One region of the Tumebacillus amylolyticus genome, then DNA from elsewhere that is predicted to be linked to it. Evidence: riboswitches for the same ligand, from Rfam matches in the RefSeq annotation. Region 1 holds a riboswitch; each other region holds the start of a gene.
What was found. A riboswitch is a leader RNA that binds a small molecule or an ion and turns the genes downstream of it on or off. The one in region 1 is predicted to bind S-adenosylmethionine.

Region 1 (4,173 bases):
TCGGAAACGAACTGCCGTAAGGGTGCCCCGTCTCCGGGTTCACCGATTGCGGCCCCGTTGAACCGATGCAGCCGCCGAGCACGTTTGAGCAGATGACAAAATACCGCTCGGTGTCCAGCGCTTGCTTCGGTCCAACCACGCCGTTCCACCATTGCGATGCCTGCGCGTCTCCTGTCAGCGCATGACAGACCAAGACAGCATTCGTCCCCGTCTCGTTCAAGGTTCCGTGCGCTTCATACGACACCTTCACTTCGCGCAACAACGCCCCGCTCTCCAAGCGGAACTCAGGCAACACCAACGTCTTCGTACGACACTTCTCCAACACCGTCAACCTCATCCCAACCTTTCTCTCGAGAGCATAAAAAAGACCCCCTGCTTGTGAATTACAAGAGGAGGTCCTGTATGTACAGTCCACCTCTTATCTGTCAGACAGGCGTCTACACGCCGTGTCTGCTGGATTTAGCACCTCTTCGCCTGTTGTGTACAGACGAGGTTGCCGGGCTTCGTCGGGCCAGTCCCTCCGCCGCTCTCGATAAGAGTTTCACGTTATGGTTTTGTTGTTTACTTCTAGTCTTACCATGTTGTAACACGTTTCATTCAAAAGTGTCAAGAATTTTCGTACGTTTCGCGTCGAGTCCCAGCGCGGTGTGCAAGACACGCACCGCTTCGTGGACGTGGCTTTTTTCCACCAGACAGGAGCAACAGGTGACGCTGACGTGCAGGCCGTGCACCGAGATGTCGGCCCCTTCCAGCGCAACTCGAATCTGCGGGTGCAGCTCGGCTCCTGTGGTCAGCGGCGCGGCGACGACTGAGATCTTGGCGAGGTCACCATCGGCTTCGAACGTGTCTCCCGGCCAGCCGGATTGCAGGTCGGGGTCCAGTGCGATCCCGTAGACGGGCAGTGCTAGAGCATTCGCTACCGTCGAGGTGAGCAGCGTCCCCGGATCGTCGTACTCGAAGGAGGAGCGCACGCGCACGGGAACACGGTGTCGGCGAGCCGCTTCAACAGCCCGCGGGTGCAGGACGTTCGCCCCGAGATGCGCCAATTCCCACATCTCGTCGTAGGGAATCTCGTTGATTCGCTGTGCGTGCGGGACGATGCGCGGGTCGGTGGTATAGACACCGTCCACGTCGGTGTAGATTTCGCACAGATCGGCACCCAACGCCCCTGCCAGCGCAACGGCTGTCGTGTCGGAACCGCCTCGACCGAGCGTGGCGATCTCTCCACAGGGGGTCAACCCTTGGAATCCGGCGACGATGACGATCTTGCCCTGCCCCAATTCGGCCCAGATGCGCGTCGGGTCGATGTCGATGATCCGCGCACGCCCGTGGTGAGACTCCGTGCGAATGCCCGCGAGCCCGCCGGTGAGCGAGATGCTCGACGCACCCAACTGCTGCACGGCAATCGCCATCAGCGCGCAGGTGACCTGCTCCCCCGTGGAGAGCAACATATCAATTTCTCGCGGCGACGGATTGTCTGACAGAAGACCTGCCAAGTCCACCAAATGATCGGTGGTATGCCCCATCGCCGAGACGACGGCGACGACTTGGTGCCCGGCCTGTGCCGTCTCAACGAGACGACGTGCCGCTTTTTGAATGCGTTCTGCGTCGGCGACAGATGTGCCGCCGAATTTTTGTACGTAGATCGTCATTGGGAATCCCTCCATCGGATCGTAAAAAACCCCCACTTTTTAAATAAAAAAGAGGGGGTCCTGTATCCAGGATTCCACCTCTTATCTGCCAAGCGTGTACGGTACACACGCTTGCTGGATTTAGCACCTCTTCGTTCGTGTGGGTACGAACGAGGTTGCCGGGCTTCGTCGGGCCAGTCCCTCCGCCGCTCTCGATAAGAGTGAATCATCACGTTTATGAAGTTATTACCTGTTTTATCACGGACTATGCGTGGCTGTCAAGACCTGCCACGACAGCTTCTTGTACAGAATCGAGCCCAAACGAAGTGTGCAGAGCTTGCACCGCTTGGTGTGCGCGATCTTGATCGATTACGGTCGAAACTTTGATCTCCGAGGTGGAAACCATCTTGATCGAAATGCCCGCATCGGCAAGCGTTGCAAACATCTGCGCCGCAACCCCCGGGTTCGAGATCATGCCCGCGCCGACGATGGAGACTTTCGCCAAGTTTTGTTCCACAGAGAGTTGCACATCCGGAAATTGCGATTTCAGCGTCGTCAGCGTGGTGTCGAGATCGTCCTCGCCAATCGTGAAGGAGATGTCCGATTGCTCGTCATGCACAACCGATGTGACGATGATGTCCACGTTGACCGCTTGATCCGCCAATGCTTGGAAGATGCGTTTCAAGTTGCCGGTGCGGCTTTGCACACCCACCAGACCGACTTTGACCACGTTCATGTCGTGAGCGATCCCTCGTACGATTTGTCCTTGTTCCATTGCTGCGACCTCCTCTACCAGCGTACCCGGATTGTGATTGAAGCTCGAACGCACCATCAGCGCGACGTTGTATTGTTTCGCAAATTCGACGGCGCGCGGATGCAGGACGCCTGCTCCCAAGTGCGCCAGTTCCAGCATCTCATCGTAGGAGATCGCCGAAAGTTTGCTCGCTGCTTTCACGACGCGCGGGTCGGTGGTATAGACGCCGTCCACGTCGGTGTAGATTTCGCATAAGTCCGCTTTCAGAGCTGCGGCCAACGCGACCGCCGTCGTGTCGGAACCGCCGCGACCCAGCGTCGTGATCGAGCCGTCCTCGGAGGTGCCTTGGAACCCGGCGACGATGACGATGCTCCCGTCGTTCAGCGCTCCGTGCAGACGAGTCGGGTCGATGTCGGTAATCCGTGCGCGACCATGCACCGCCTCGGTCGAGATCCCGGCCAGACCGCCTGTGAACGAAATGCTTGTATGCCCCAGTTGTTGAACGGCCATCGCGAGCAACGCAATGGAAATTTGCTCCCCTGTCGAGAGCAACATGTCCATCTCACGCGGTGACGGATTGGTCGTCAATTGACGCGCGAGGTCGATCAGGTCGTCTGTCGTATCGCCCATTGCGGAGACGACGACCACGACGGAATTCCCCTCGTTCGCGGACTCCACGACGCGGCGTGCCACACGCTGGATGCGTTCGGCGTTGGCGACCGAAGAGCCGCCGAACTTTTTCACAATCAATGCCATAGGTTTTCTCCACTCCCATCCTGTCTCTGTGCTGTGACTTTTCACATTGCGGGTGAGAGGACTCCGTTCCTAAAATAAAAACAGCCGTAAGAAAGGGAATCCCTTCCTACGGCTGAAAACAGACGTACGGTGTCCCTCTTCTCCCCTGGTTGTGAGATAGTCCTCCACGTGACGACGGGTAAATTCCGTCACGTGACAGTCCTGCACTTGTTCAATGCAGACCCAGCCTGAAGTCACCCGGTGTGTCCTCGGCTTCGGCGAACGTCCCTTTCCCCACGATTCATTGAGATCCCGGTCTCTCCTCGTACGTACTCTTGATCGATTCGCGCCTCTACTCACCTCGTTGAGAGATGAGGTTCCTATAAAACTTTCGTTAGTATATCATGCCTGCGCCAAAAAATTCAAGATCTCTCGCGCCAACTTGTCCCCGACTCCCGCTTTGCGGTATTCTTCGACGCTGGCGGTCTTCATCGCTTGCACGGAGCCGAAGTGTTTGAGCAACGCTTTGCGACGTTTCTCTCCCACACCCGGAATGTCGTCAAGGACAGAGCGGAACGCGTTTTTCCCCTTGGTTTCGCGGTGGAAGGTGATCGCAAACCGGTGAACTTCGTCTTGGATGCGCGTCAGCAAGTAGAAGCCCTGCGACGTGCGGTCGATCGGAATCGGGGCAGGGTCTTCGCCGAGGAAGAGTTGCGATGTGCGGTGACGGTCGTCCTTGGCAAGTCCGCACACCGGGATGTCGAGACCCAATTCGTTCTCCAAGACATCGAGCGCTGCGTTGATGTGGGCGCGACCGCCGTCGACGAGCACCAAGTCCGGGAGGGACTGGTTCTCTTTTAGCAAACGGGTGTAGCGACGGCGGATGACTTCGCGCATCGAAGCATAGTCGTCCGGGCCTTGGACGGTCTTGATCTTGAACTTGCGGTAATCTTTGCGTGACGGTTGGCCGTCGACGAACACGATCATCGCCGCTACGGCGTCCGTGCCTTGGATGTTCGAGTTGTCGAACGCTTCGATGCGACGCGGCGTCGG
Region 2 (4,173 bases), on a different contig from region 1:
GAAGGAGAGTGACATCCATGAACGGTGTAAACCCGCAAGATTTGCTTCAACTCATCGCCACTCGTCGCTCGATCCGCAAATGGACCGACCAAGAAGTTCCGGACGAACTGATCCGCGAAGCGCTGACCGCAGCGACGTGGGCTCCCAACGGCGGCAACTTCCAGCCGTGGCACTTCGTCGTGATCAAGAACCGAGACGTCATCCATCAGATCGCAGACGCCGTCCAGGAAAAAACGCTGCTGATGGCATCGTGGCCGGAAGCGGAAGCCTATGGCGAACATGTGGAGCGTTGGAAGTCTTCCAGCGACTTTTTCCGCACCGCACCTGCTTGTGTGGCGGTGTATATGGGAGACTATCGTTCCATCGCGGACCGACTGCTTGCAGAACGAGGTCGTCAAGACTCGGATGCGGCGGCGATGGAGGATGCGCGCAAAGTCGGCTCTTCGCGACTCCAGACCATCGCGGGGGCGGTCATGCAGATGTTGTTGATGTTCCATGCCCAAGGTCTGGGAGCCGTCTGGATGGCGGGCCCGCAACAGGCGAAGCAGGAGATTGAAGCGATCTTGCCTCCGATGGAAGGCATGGATTTCGTCGCTTTGGTTCCGGTCGGATATCCGGCCCAAGAGCGGGAGTTAACTCGCAAACCTGTAGAAGAAGTGTCCACGTGGTTGAAATAAGCAGGCAGGTCAGGAAAATGAAAAACCATTCGCACATGCGTGCGGATGGTTTTTTTTGTACATGCTAGTAGGCGGGCATTTACACTACACGGAGGTGTTCGAAATGGGAATCTTGAGTGGCAATCCGAAGCATGAACCGATGCATTATGGGGAAGTGGACGCTGTTTGGGGGTCGTTGGCGGCCAAGTACGGGATCATCTCGCATTACCAAGTGTTGTTGAACCAATCGGGGGACGCAGACCTGCGCGACTTCATCGAGCAGTCGATTGATACATGTCGGGAAGAAGCGGCCGAATTGGCGAAGTTGTTGACGGAAAACGGCGTCGCACTGCCGCCCGCAGCGCCTGAAAAGCCCAAGGCGGACCTCGAACTGATCCCGCCTGGCGCACGCCATACGGACATGGAAATTGCATCGATGCTTGCTGTTGACAACGGGGCGGGTCTGGTTGCTTGTTCCAAAATGATGGCGATGTGCATCCGCGAAGACATCGCGGCGCTGTTCATGACGATGCACACCAAAAAAGCGGAGATGGGCCTGCGTCTGCTCCGTATGTTGAAGGAAAAAGGCTGGCTGGTCGTCCCGCCGTTGCACGTGAACACGGCAGAACACCGCGAGTAAATTTATACCTTGACAGAATTTTGCGAGTGCTGTACTGTAATAAAATAATCAGACAAAACAACTGAACAAGCAAGAAACTCTCTTATCCAGAGTAGGCGGAGGGACTGGCCCGATGAAGCCCGGCAACCGACATGCGGTTATTTTTTCAGCACACGCATGCACGGTGCCAATTCCTGCAGGATCTAACGATCCTGAGAGATGAGAGAAAGGACCCCCTTATGTCTACATAAGCAAAGGCCTTTCTCCACTGGGAGAGAGGCCTTTTTTGCTTGCATCACAACTTAGGGGGACTTCAATATGACGCATCTTGAAACCAAATTCGCACAGATTGGCAACCGACGTGACCCGCAAACCGGCTCGGTCTCGTCTCCGATCTACCTCTCCACCACGTACAGCCATCCGCAGCTCGGTGTTTCCACCGGCTTCGACTATACGCGCACCAAGAACCCGACCCGTCAAACGCTCGAAGATGCCATCGCAGAACTCGAAGGCGGCGTGCGCGGGTTTGCCTACGCATCCGGCATGGCGGCGATTGCGGGGGTCTTCGGACTGTTTGCGCAAGGGGACCATCTGATCGTTTCGCACGACTTGTACGGCGGTACCTACCGCTTGATTGAACAGATTCTGCCGAAACAGGGCATCTCCGCCACGTTCGTGGATACAGGGGACGTGCAAGCGGTTGAACAGGCCCTGCAACCCAATACGAAGGGAATTTTCGTCGAAACGCCGACCAACCCGACGATGCGAATCACCGACCTCAGTGCCATAATTGAAGTAGCAAAACGTCATAACGTGTTGACAATCGTAGACAATACGTTCATGACCCCCTATCTGCAACGTCCGTTGACGCTCGGTGCCGACATCGTCGTCCACAGCGCGACCAAGTATCTCGGCGGTCACAACGACGTGCTGGCAGGTCTGGTTGTCGCACGGGAGACAGAAGTAGGAGACAAAATCTACTTCCTGCAAAACTCCATCGGCGCGACACTCGGCCCGCAAGATTGTTGGCTGCTGATGAGAGGGATCAAGACGCTGGCGTTGCGCATGGATCGTCACCAAGAGAACGCCTTGCTCGTCGCCGAATGGTTGGCGGAGCATCCGGCGATCTCCACCGTGTACTTCCCGGGGTTGTTCGGCCATGTAGGTCGTGACATTCATCTGAGCCAAGCAGCAGGATACGGCGGCATGCTGTCGTTTGAAGTGGAGAGCGAAGCACTCGTGGAGCCGTTGTTGCGCCACTTGAAACTGATCACGTTTGCCGAATCGCTTGGCGGGGTGGAATCGCTGATCACCTACCCGGCTCGTCAGACGCACTTTGACATCCCGGAGGAAATTCGCATCTCGGTGGGCGTCACCAATTCCCTGTTGCGACTCTCGGTGGGCATCGAGCACCACAGCGATCTCATTGACGATCTCGCGCAAGCACTGGCAGCGGCAGAGAAGGAAATTGGAGTGAAGGGAGTCCAAGCAAGCCATGAGTGAGAAAAAAATTTCGTTCGCCACCCACGTGTTGCATACGGGCAATGAAATCGATCCGGTAACGGGGGCAGCGGCATTTCCCATCTATCAAGCGTCGACGTTCCACCAAGAAGATCCGTGGAACCCGCCGGCTTACGAATACGCCCGCTCGGGCAACCCGACTCGCCATGCGGTCGAAGATGCAGTCGCCAAACTTGAGGGCGGTACGCGCGGGTTTGCGTTCGGTTCTGGCATGGCGGCGATCACCACGACGTTGTTCCTGTTCTCGCAGGGCGATCATATCGTTGCCTGCGATGACATCTACGGCGGTACGTTCCGGGCGCTGACCCAGTTGATCAACCGCTTCGGCATCGAAACGACGTTCGTCGATGCGACGAATTTGGATGAAATTCGGGCGGCGATTCGTCCGAATACGAAAGGGCTGTTCCTCGAAACACCGTCCAACCCGACGATGAAGATCATCGACTTGGCGGGTGCGGCACAGATTGCCAAGGAACACGGTCTGCTCTCGATCATCGACAACACGTTCATGACGCCGTACCTCCAACGACCGTTGGAACTTGGCATCGACATCGTCATTCACAGTGCGACCAAGTTCTTGGGCGGACATTCGGACGTGGTGGCGGGCGTCGTCGTCACGCGAGATGAGGAGCTGGGCAAACGGTTGTACTTTCTCCAAAATGCATGCGGCGGCGTGCTCGGCCCGCAAGATTGCTTCTTGCTCCAACGCGGGTTGAAGACGCTCAAAGTCCGCATGGATGCGTCCTGCGCCGGTGCGGAAAAAATCGCCCACTATCTCTACGAACGCGGCGACATCGAGCAGGTCTACTATCCGGGCCTGCCGTCTCACGCAGGTCACGAGATTCAAAAGTCACAAGCGGACGGCTTCGGCGCTGTCGTGTCGTTCGACCTCGGTACCGAGGAGCGAGCTCGCAAATTGATGGAACGCGTTCAATTGCCGCTCGTCGCCGTCTCGCTCGGTGCGGTGGAATCGATTCTGTCCTACCCGCGCATGATGTCCCACAACGGCATGCCCGCCGAAGAACGCCTCAAGCGCAAGATCGGCGACGGCTTGCTGCGCTTCTCGATTGGCTTGGAAGACCCGAACGATTTGATCGCCGATCTGGAACAAGCATTGAAGTAAAATTTACCATTGTGTAGAATGACCCATAGAGCATCCTAACGTATACTCCGTATGCTTAGGATGCTTTTTTTCTATGTCATAGATTGTGCAGAAGGTGGGAGAGAGATGGAATCGACAACGATGGAGATGGTGCACCGCTACATCGGTTTGGTTTTGATCGTGCTGGTCGTCGGGATGTTTGGCGGACGATTGGCACGCGTGTTGCGCATCCCGGACGTTGCGTTGTATTTGTTGATTGGGGTTTTGGTCGGGCC
Region 3 (4,173 bases), on a different contig from region 1:
ACGGCACCGTCGTCTGGGACGATCACGGCACCCGTTGCGACACCTGTATGAACATCACGCTCGAGTCGGCGCAGATGAAGCAGTCCGGCAAGACCGTACTCGACATTCGCCAGTACATCGACAACAAATACAAAGAAGGCTACGCACAACCCACGCCGACCCCCATGCCACAAGCCTAACATAGGAAAAAAGGACCCCTTCCCACGCGGAAGGGGTCCTTTTTTTGTTCAAAAAATTATCAAACTATATCAAAAACACTATTGAAATACGATATCTATCCATAATATAATAAATTTACAGAACATAGGGAGGTTTTACAATGAAAAAGAAACTGATCGCAATCGTCGCCGCAGCGATGACCCTGACCACGCAAGTGGCAATGGCAGACACCGGAATCGCAACGATCTCGGCAGGTTCCGAAGTCAACACCGTTACCACCGCATCCGTATCTCTCGCAGTGCCGCTCTACAGCCAATCCGGCCAAACTTGGAGCAGCCAAACGATGCAATCTTGCGCGGAAACCATCTCTGCAGCAGGTTGCACGTTGACTTCTGCTACCATGGTCTTCAAATATTACGGCGTTTCCATTGACCCGGGTCAAATGAACTCCAAGATGGGCGCTTCCGCTTGCCCGTTCGTCTACGGCGATGCCATCACGAAGGCAGGCGCCGGGATCGTCAACCACGTGACCACGTCCTCCCCGACCGCATGGAGCACCGTCTACAGCGCAGCGAAATCCGCTCTGGACGCAGGCCACCCGTACATCGTCGGCATGAACAAACCGGCCGGCGGCACGCACTTCGTCGTCATCTCCGGCTACGCAACCACCGGCGCATCTGCGTCCGACTTCACGATCAAAGACCCGGCAGGCGGCGTAACCCGCACCCTGAGCTACTACACCGGTCTGTCCTACACCCCGTACCGCGGTGTTGTATACTCCAAGTAATTTGAAGATGAGAAAAAGACAGCACATTCCTTCGGGTTTGTGCTGTCTTTTTTGCTTTTCTTTCTTACGGCTTCGCTGTATAGTTAGTAAGAATGATTTTTGTGAGAAAGGGGTTTCTCCTACCCATGAACATAAAGCAAGCGGATCGTTTGCAGTCTCTTCCGACGCAATTTTTTTCCACGATGGTGGCGAAAGTCAACGCTTCCATCGCAGCAGGGAATGACGTAATCAACCTCGGCCAAGGCAATCCGGACCTGCCGACGCCGCCGCACATCGTCGAATCGCTTCGCACCGAAGTGCTCGACCCGATTACGCACAAATACCCGCCGTTCTCCGGCATGATCGAACTCAAGATCGCCATCGCCCAATGGTACAAGTCTGAATTCAACGTCGACCTCGATCCGGCAACGGAAGTCGCGATCCTGTTCGGCGGCAAGACCGGCCTCGTCGAACTCCCGGTCTGCCTCTGCAACCCGGGCGACGCCGTGCTCGTCCCGGACCCGGGCTACCCGGACTACTGGTCGGGTGTGGCGTTGGCTCAAGCAGAGATGGTGATGATGCCGCTGCTCCGTGAGAATGCCTTCCTCCCGGACTACTCGCAGATTCCCAAGGACAAGCTCGACAAAGCGAAGATCATGTTCCTGAACTACCCGAACAACCCGACTTCGGCAACGGCTCCGCTTTCCTTCTATGAAGATACGATCGAATTCGCCCGCAAGCACAACATCGTCGTCGCATCCGACTTCGCTTACGGTGCCATCGGCTTTGACGGGGAGAAACCGGTCTCGTTCCTCCAAGCAGAGGGGGCGAAGGAAGTCGGCGTGGAATTTTACACGCTCTCCAAAACCTACAACATGGCAGGCTGGCGCGTAGGCTTTGCTCTGGGGAACAAAGACGTCATCTCGGCGATCAACTTGATCCAAGACCATTACTACGTTTCGCTTCCGGCTTTCATCCAGCGTGCGGCGGTCGCGGCGCTGACCGCTCCGCAAGACTGCGTACACGAGTTGGCGGCCACCTACCAGCGTCGTCGTGACGTATTCGTCGGCGGCTTGCGCGAGGCCGGGTGGGACGTGCTGATGCCCAAGGGTTCGTTCTTCACCTGGGTACCGGTGCCCAAGGGCTTCACGTCCTTGGAATTCTCCGACCTGTTGCTTCAGAAAGCGCATGTCATGGTTGCACCGGGGAACGGATTTGGCGACAGCGGCGAAGGCTACGTGCGAGTGGGTCTCTTGACTTCCGAGCAACGCTTGCAAGAAGCGGTCGACCGCATGGTAAAAATGTCCCTGTAACATATACAAAAAAAGAATTGACAGCAGGGGGTACACCCTGTAATATATCATCTAGTTGCAAGACAATTGCATACACAATACGCACGAACTTCTTATCCAGAGCAGGCTGAGGGACTGGCCCGATGACGCCCGGCAACCGGTATGTTTTTTCATACACGGTGCTACCTCCTACAGGAATACACCAAGTTTCATGGTTCCTGAAAGATAAGAGGCACGAACGCTTATGATATAAGCAACGCCTCTTTCTTGTTTCATGAGAAAGGGGCTTTTTTATGGATTCTTGGTTTGGATTCGAGAGGAGACCTTTTGGATGACAACTGCAGAATTTGTTCACGTAACCTATCTGGCGCACGGCAAACCCGGCACCGACTGGCTGAAAAAAGCCAACGGGATCGCAGTCGGGCTCACCGTCGGCTCTTGGACCGATTTGCCGGCCGCACGCAAAGACGCGATGCAAAAACACCTCGGACACGTCGCCGATGTGAAGCAGATCGGCACCGACCCGCACGGTTTGGAGCAAGCAATGCTTACGATCGCGTACCCGACCATCAACTTCACGCCGGACATCCCGGCTCTGCTGACCTCCGTGTTTGGCAAACTCTCGATGGACGGCATGATTCGCCTCGTGGACATCGAGCTCCCGCCGACGTTCGCAAGCCGGTTCCCCGGTCCGAAGTTTGGCATCGACGGTCTGCGCGAACAACTGAACGCCTACGACCGACCGCTGCTCATGAGCATTTTCAAGTCGGTCATCGGCTACGACACGGAGACGTTGGCGGAGCATTTTTACCAACAAGCACTTGGCGGTGTGGACTTGGTCAAGGATGACGAGATCTTCTTCGACGAGACCTACGCACCGTTTGAAAAACGGATCGCGGCGTGTCGCGCGGCTGCCGAACGCGCGCAGGCAGAGACGGGCAAATTCACCCTCTATGCGGCGAACTTGACGGGTCCGGTCACAGAGATTTTTGAAAAAGCACGCCGTGCCGTGGACGCAGGAGCTTCGGCGTTGTTGCTCAATGTCCTGACGTACGGCTACGACGTGTTGCAACGACTGGCAGAGGACCCGCGTGTCAACGTTCCGATCATGGCGCACCCGGCACTCGCGGGCGCGTTGTATCCGTCGCATCAGTACGGTATCTCGGCACATGTCGTGCTCGGTCAACTGATGCGCATCGCAGGGGCGGACATCGGTCTGTACCCGTCCGCTTATGGCTCCGTGGCGCTGGAGCGAGGCGAGACGTTGAAAATTGCACAAGCTCTCACCGAACCGAACCACGTTCTCAAGCGTGCGATTCCGGTTCCGAGTGCGGGCATCCATCCGGGGCTGGTTCCGTATCTGTATCGTGATTTGGGCAACGACCAAATCATCAATGCAGGCGGCGGGGTTCACGGTCATCCGGGCGGTTCGGCGGCAGGCGGTCGTGCGTTTAACGCAGCAATTGCAGCCGTTGTGAACGGCAAGACACTCTCCGAAGCGGCGGAAACTTCTCAAGAGATTCGGACGGCCCTCGATCTGTGGGGCAACCCGTCCGAAACAGGAACGGAAAAATAATCGGTAAGTAGAAAGAAGGAGGACTCATGAGCAAACGCATCGCCATCTTCTGTGACTTTGACGGCACGATCACCGAGCGCGACATGATCATTACGATCATGGAGCGGTTCGGTGCGCCGGGTTGGGAGACGACCAAGGATCAGATTTTACACCAAGAGATTCCGATTCAGACCGGCGTGGGCCGTCTGTTCCACGGAATTTCCTCCACCCTCCGCGATGACGTCGCTGCCTATGCACAGGAAGTGGCGGTGATTCGCGCGGGGTTCCCGGAGTTTTTGGAGTTTTGCAAGGCGCAAGGGATCGACTTCTGGGTGACGAGCGGCGGCATCGACTTTTTTGTCAAACCGTTGTTGGAGCCGTTTGCCATCGAGAACCCGATC
Region 4 (4,173 bases), 230 kb from region 1:
CTTCACCTGCCCGGAAACAAGCGGGTCGAAGGGTCTTTTTTCATAATAAAAAAGACCTGCCAAGGCCGCAGCCTGACAGGTCTTCTCTTCCCAAACAAACGCGGCTTACAGAACGTCAGCCAGTTTGTCGAGCAGTTGAGCTTTGTTTTGGTAGCCGACGAGGGTCTTCACAACTTCGCCGTTTTTGAAAACGAGCAGAGTCGGGATGGACATAACGCCGAACTTTTGCGAAGTCGCCGGGTTTTCGTCGACGTTGAGTTTGCCGATGGTCAGCTTATCGGAAACTTCGCCTGCGAGATCGTCGAGGACCGGAGCGAGCATTTTGCACGGACCGCACCATGCAGCCCAGAAGTCGACGAGAACCGGCTTGTCGCCTTGAATTGCTTCGTTAAAGTTCGCGTCGGTTACAGTTTGAATGAGATCAGATGCCATGATTGATTCCCTCCAATTCGTCGTCTGGCTTAGACAGCCACGACTTCTTTGATTTCCGGTACTGCTGCGCGAACGGTGCGCTCGATGCCCATTTTCAGGGTCATGGTGCTCATCGGGCAACCGCCGCAAGCGCCGGTCATGCGGATCGAAGCGATGCCGGTTTCAGCATCAACGTCCACCAATTCAGCGTCGCCGCCATCGGATTGCAGACCCGGGCGAATTTTATCAAGTGCTTCCTGTACGCGTGCGCGAAGATCTTCCATCATGTATTCCTCCTATCGGTATCGTTCATTTTATCGGTTGGTTGACGCCCATACACATCTAGTATAGGCGGAACTTGTGAAGGCCATTCTGTTGCAAGCCTTCAACATATTGTATTTGTATTGTAGGAAAAATGAACTGGAAAGTCTGTGACTTCCGTTACATCTGTCCTTCCCACTCCGCATGGAACCGCTCCAAAAACTCTTCCATATAACGATGCCGCTCTTCGGCGATTTGTTTGGCGGCGTCGGTGTTCATGAGGGCTTTGAGCAAAAGCAGTTTTTCATAGAAATGATTGACAGCGGTGCTCTTGCCCTTGCGATACTCGTCTGCCGTCATGTCGGTGCGCAGCGGCAGGGTCGGGTCGTGGCTGAGTTGCCCCTTGGCACCGGAATACGCAAACGTGCGGGCGATGCCCAGCGCACCGATGGCGTCGAGACGGTCGGCATCTTGAACGATTCGGCCTTCCAGCGTCCGCACCGGGGGGCGGTTGCCGCCCTTGAACGACATCGTCGTGATGATCTCCAAGAGATGCGCGCGTGTGTCCGCATCAAGGTCGTGCGCATCCAGCCAGTTCGTGAGTTTTTTCATCCCGGCTTCGGGGCTTTCGTTCAATTTCTCGTCGGGGATGTCGTGTAACAGTGCTGCAAGCGAGCAGACAAAAACGTCCGCACCCTCAACGCGCGCGATCCGTTCAGCCATGCGCCGCACACGCTCGATGTGCCAGACATCATGACCGGAAGAGTCTCCGCCCAATTCCTGACGAACGAAGGCTTCAGCCTCTTGCAAAATCCATGTACGTTCCATAAAAATGCTTCCCTCCCGCTCCCCATCTTACCAATAGAAGGTACAGCGAGCAAGGCGAGCGCTTTTTACTTCGCTGGCTCGTTGAGGTTTGGCAACTCAAGCGGCGGCAACGGCGAACTCGTCTGCCCCACGGCAGACCCCTGCGCGTTGTACACCATCTGCGGCACGTCGCCGACCATAACCAGATAGGCGATCGGTACCCGCGTGCTGACTGCATTTGGATGCGTGGAAAACGGCACGACAATCGTCTCTTCCACCGTGAGATCCAGATACAGCACATGCACCGTCTGGTTGATGCCGGCATTGCGCGTCTCATATCCCACTTGTGATTTGGCAATTGTAATCGGGCGGATCTTGATGGGAATATCCGGCCCGAGCGCCGCCAGAATCGAACTCTCATACACCACTCCGAGCGGCAGGGAGATCTCCTCTTCCTTGGAATGCGACAACTCGCCTTGAATATAGTCGGTGACTTGCGCCTGCAAACGCGTGGCTTCTTGCATGTTGAAATACCCGGCGCTGACTTTGCCGTTTGGCCCCTCCCGGAAGTTCATCAGCAAATTGTAGTCGGCAACGCTGGCAATTTTTTTGGAAATCGAATCGTTGATCGCCTTGACCGCATACTGCTCGGCGTATTTCTCAGCCGCGAGCTCCAGATGCGGACGCATCGACGTTTCGTAATAGTAGATCGTCTGCACGCTGGAGAACACGATCATGACCAAGACAAGAAACAGGACGAGCCGCCAGTTCAGACGCTTCCTCCTGCCCACCTTCATCGCCATCGGACGTCCCTCCTTCTCCTCCATGTGTATGTCCCGCGCACCGTTGGTAGAAGATTGACAAACGCGTCATCGAAATGGTACTGTTGGTGAAGTGTTTCGAATTGAATATTTATTTTCTCTTATCCAGAGAGGTGGAGGGACTGGCCCTTTGATACCTCGGCAACCGATTGATCAGGTGCTAATTCCAGCAAAGCGTACGCTTTGGAAGATAAGAGTGGCGGTATCCACCCCTTTTTGCAACTTCTGCCCTCTTCTCGTCTCCCAAGACCGAAGAGGGCTTTTTCTATGCCCGCTACTCCGAGGAGGAATTCGACATGTCAAGCAAAACCCCGATCCAACAGCAATTGCAACAAAAAATTCTCATCCTCGACGGCGCGATGGGCACGATGCTCCAACGAGAAAACTTGACCCCGGACGACTTCGGCGGTGAAGAGCTCGACGGTTGCAACGAGAACCTCGTCCTCACCCGCCCGGACGTCATTCGCAACATTCACGAAGCCTACCTCGAGGCCGGTGCCGACATCATCGAAACTAACACGTTCGGTGCTACGTCTGTCGTCCTCGCTGAATACGATCTTCAACACCTCGCGCATGAGATCAACATCGAAGCCGTGCGTCTCGCCAAAGAAGCGGTAGACTCCTACTCCACACCGGAATGGCCGCGCTACGTCGCCGGTGCGATGGGCCCGACCACCAAGACCCTCTCGGTCACCGGCGGGATTACGTTCGAAGATTTGACCGACTCCTACTATGAACAAGCACGCGCCCTGTTGATCGCCGGCGCAGACGTGCTTCTCCTGGAAACGGTGCAAGACACCCTCAACGTCAAAGCGGGCGCCATTGCCATCCAACGCGCTTTCCAAGACACCGGCATCGAGATCCCCGTCATGCTCTCCGGCACCATTGAACCGATGGGGACGACGCTTGCAGGTCAGAATATCGAGTCGTTCTACATTTCGCTTGAACACTTGAAGCCGATCTCCGTCGGCCTGAACTGCGCAACAGGCCCGGAATTCATGCGCGACCATCTGCGTACACTGTCCGAACTCGCGACCTGCTCTGTCTCCGTCTACCCGAACGCCGGGCTCCCCGACGAGAACGGTCACTACCACGAGACCCCGCAAAGCCTCGCCAAAAAACTCGCCGGATTCGCAGAGAAAGGCTGGCTGAACATCGCGGGCGGTTGCTGCGGCACCACACCGGATCACATCCGTGCCATCCACGAAGCGTTGCAAGATTTCAAACCGCGCACCAGCGCCGAACCGCACCGCCCGGCCGTCTCCGGGATCGAAACCGTCTTCGTGGAGCCGGACAACCGCCCGCTGATCGTCGGCGAGCGCACCAACGTGCTGGGTTCCCGCAAGTTCCGCAACTTGATCGTCGATGGCAAGTACGAGGAAGCGTCCGAGATCGCCCGCGCCCAAGTCAAAAAAGGCGCACACGTCATCGACATCTGCCTCGCCGATCCGGACCGCGACGAAGCCCGAGACGTTGAAGAATTCCTCAAGTACGTCACCAAAAAAGTCAAAGTGCCGCTCATGATCGACTCCACCAACCTCGACGTGTTCGAGATGGCGCTGAAATACTCGCAAGGCAAAGCACTGCTCAACTCTGTCAACTTGGAGGACGGCCCCGAAAAGTTCGACGCGATCGTTCCCATCGTCAAAAAGTACGGAGCTGCCATCGTCGTCGGCACCATCGACGAGCAAGGCATGGCCGTCACCCGCGAACGCAAGCTGGAAGTCGCCAAGCGCTCTTACGACTTGCTCGTGAACCATCACGGACTCGACCCCCGCGACCTGATCTTCGACCCGCTGGTCTTCCCGTGCGGCACCGGCGATGAGCAGTACATCGGTTCGGCACGGGAAACGGTAGAAGGAATTCGTTTGAT

Region 2: it holds a riboswitch for S-adenosylmethionine, as region 1 does, so the genes downstream of both, JJB07_RS14015 (aminotransferase class I/II-fold pyridoxal phosphate-dependent enzyme) here and JJB07_RS10995 (aspartate kinase) in region 1, are expected to answer to the same signal.
Region 3: it holds a riboswitch for S-adenosylmethionine, as region 1 does, so the genes downstream of both, JJB07_RS07835 (2,3-diketo-5-methylthiopentyl-1-phosphate enolase) here and JJB07_RS10995 (aspartate kinase) in region 1, are expected to answer to the same signal.
Region 4: it holds a riboswitch for S-adenosylmethionine, as region 1 does, so the genes downstream of both, metH (methionine synthase) here and JJB07_RS10995 (aspartate kinase) in region 1, are expected to answer to the same signal.

What each region holds. Positions count from the first base shown of each region.
Region 1 covers NZ_JAEQNB010000003.1:207,936-212,108, forward strand. Annotated here, with positions in the region: gene metX (homoserine O-acetyltransferase MetX) at 1-322, opposite strand, end outside; SAM riboswitch class I at 416-539, opposite strand; gene JJB07_RS10995 (aspartate kinase) at 594-1,652, opposite strand; SAM riboswitch class I at 1,731-1,853, opposite strand; gene JJB07_RS11000 (aspartate kinase) at 1,897-3,141, opposite strand; lysine riboswitch at 3,291-3,483, opposite strand; gene uvrC (excinuclease ABC subunit UvrC) at 3,523-4,173, opposite strand, start outside.
Region 2 covers NZ_JAEQNB010000004.1:237,978-242,150, forward strand. Annotated here, with positions in the region: gene JJB07_RS14005 (nitroreductase family protein) at 18-677, shown strand; gene JJB07_RS14010 (DUF3231 family protein) at 781-1,296, shown strand; SAM riboswitch class I at 1,376-1,501, shown strand; gene JJB07_RS14015 (aminotransferase class I/II-fold pyridoxal phosphate-dependent enzyme) at 1,594-2,778, shown strand; gene JJB07_RS14020 (trans-sulfuration enzyme family protein) at 2,771-3,919, shown strand; gene JJB07_RS14025 (cation:proton antiporter) at 4,025-4,173, shown strand, end outside.
Region 3 covers NZ_JAEQNB010000002.1:186,318-190,490, reverse strand. Annotated here, with positions in the region: gene JJB07_RS07850 (PCYCGC motif-containing (lipo)protein) at 1-179, shown strand, start outside; gene JJB07_RS07845 (C39 family peptidase) at 320-946, shown strand; gene JJB07_RS07840 (pyridoxal phosphate-dependent aminotransferase) at 1,072-2,238, shown strand; SAM riboswitch class I at 2,328-2,449, shown strand; gene JJB07_RS07835 (2,3-diketo-5-methylthiopentyl-1-phosphate enolase) at 2,549-3,793, shown strand; gene JJB07_RS07830 (2-hydroxy-3-keto-5-methylthiopentenyl-1-phosphate phosphatase) at 3,820-4,173, shown strand, end outside.
Region 4 covers NZ_JAEQNB010000003.1:439,013-443,185, forward strand. Annotated here, with positions in the region: gene trxA (thioredoxin) at 106-432, opposite strand; gene JJB07_RS12110 (NifU family protein) at 462-695, opposite strand; gene JJB07_RS12115 (HD domain-containing protein) at 853-1,500, opposite strand; gene yunB (sporulation protein YunB) at 1,566-2,282, opposite strand; SAM riboswitch class I at 2,399-2,497, shown strand; gene metH (methionine synthase) at 2,597-4,173, shown strand, end outside.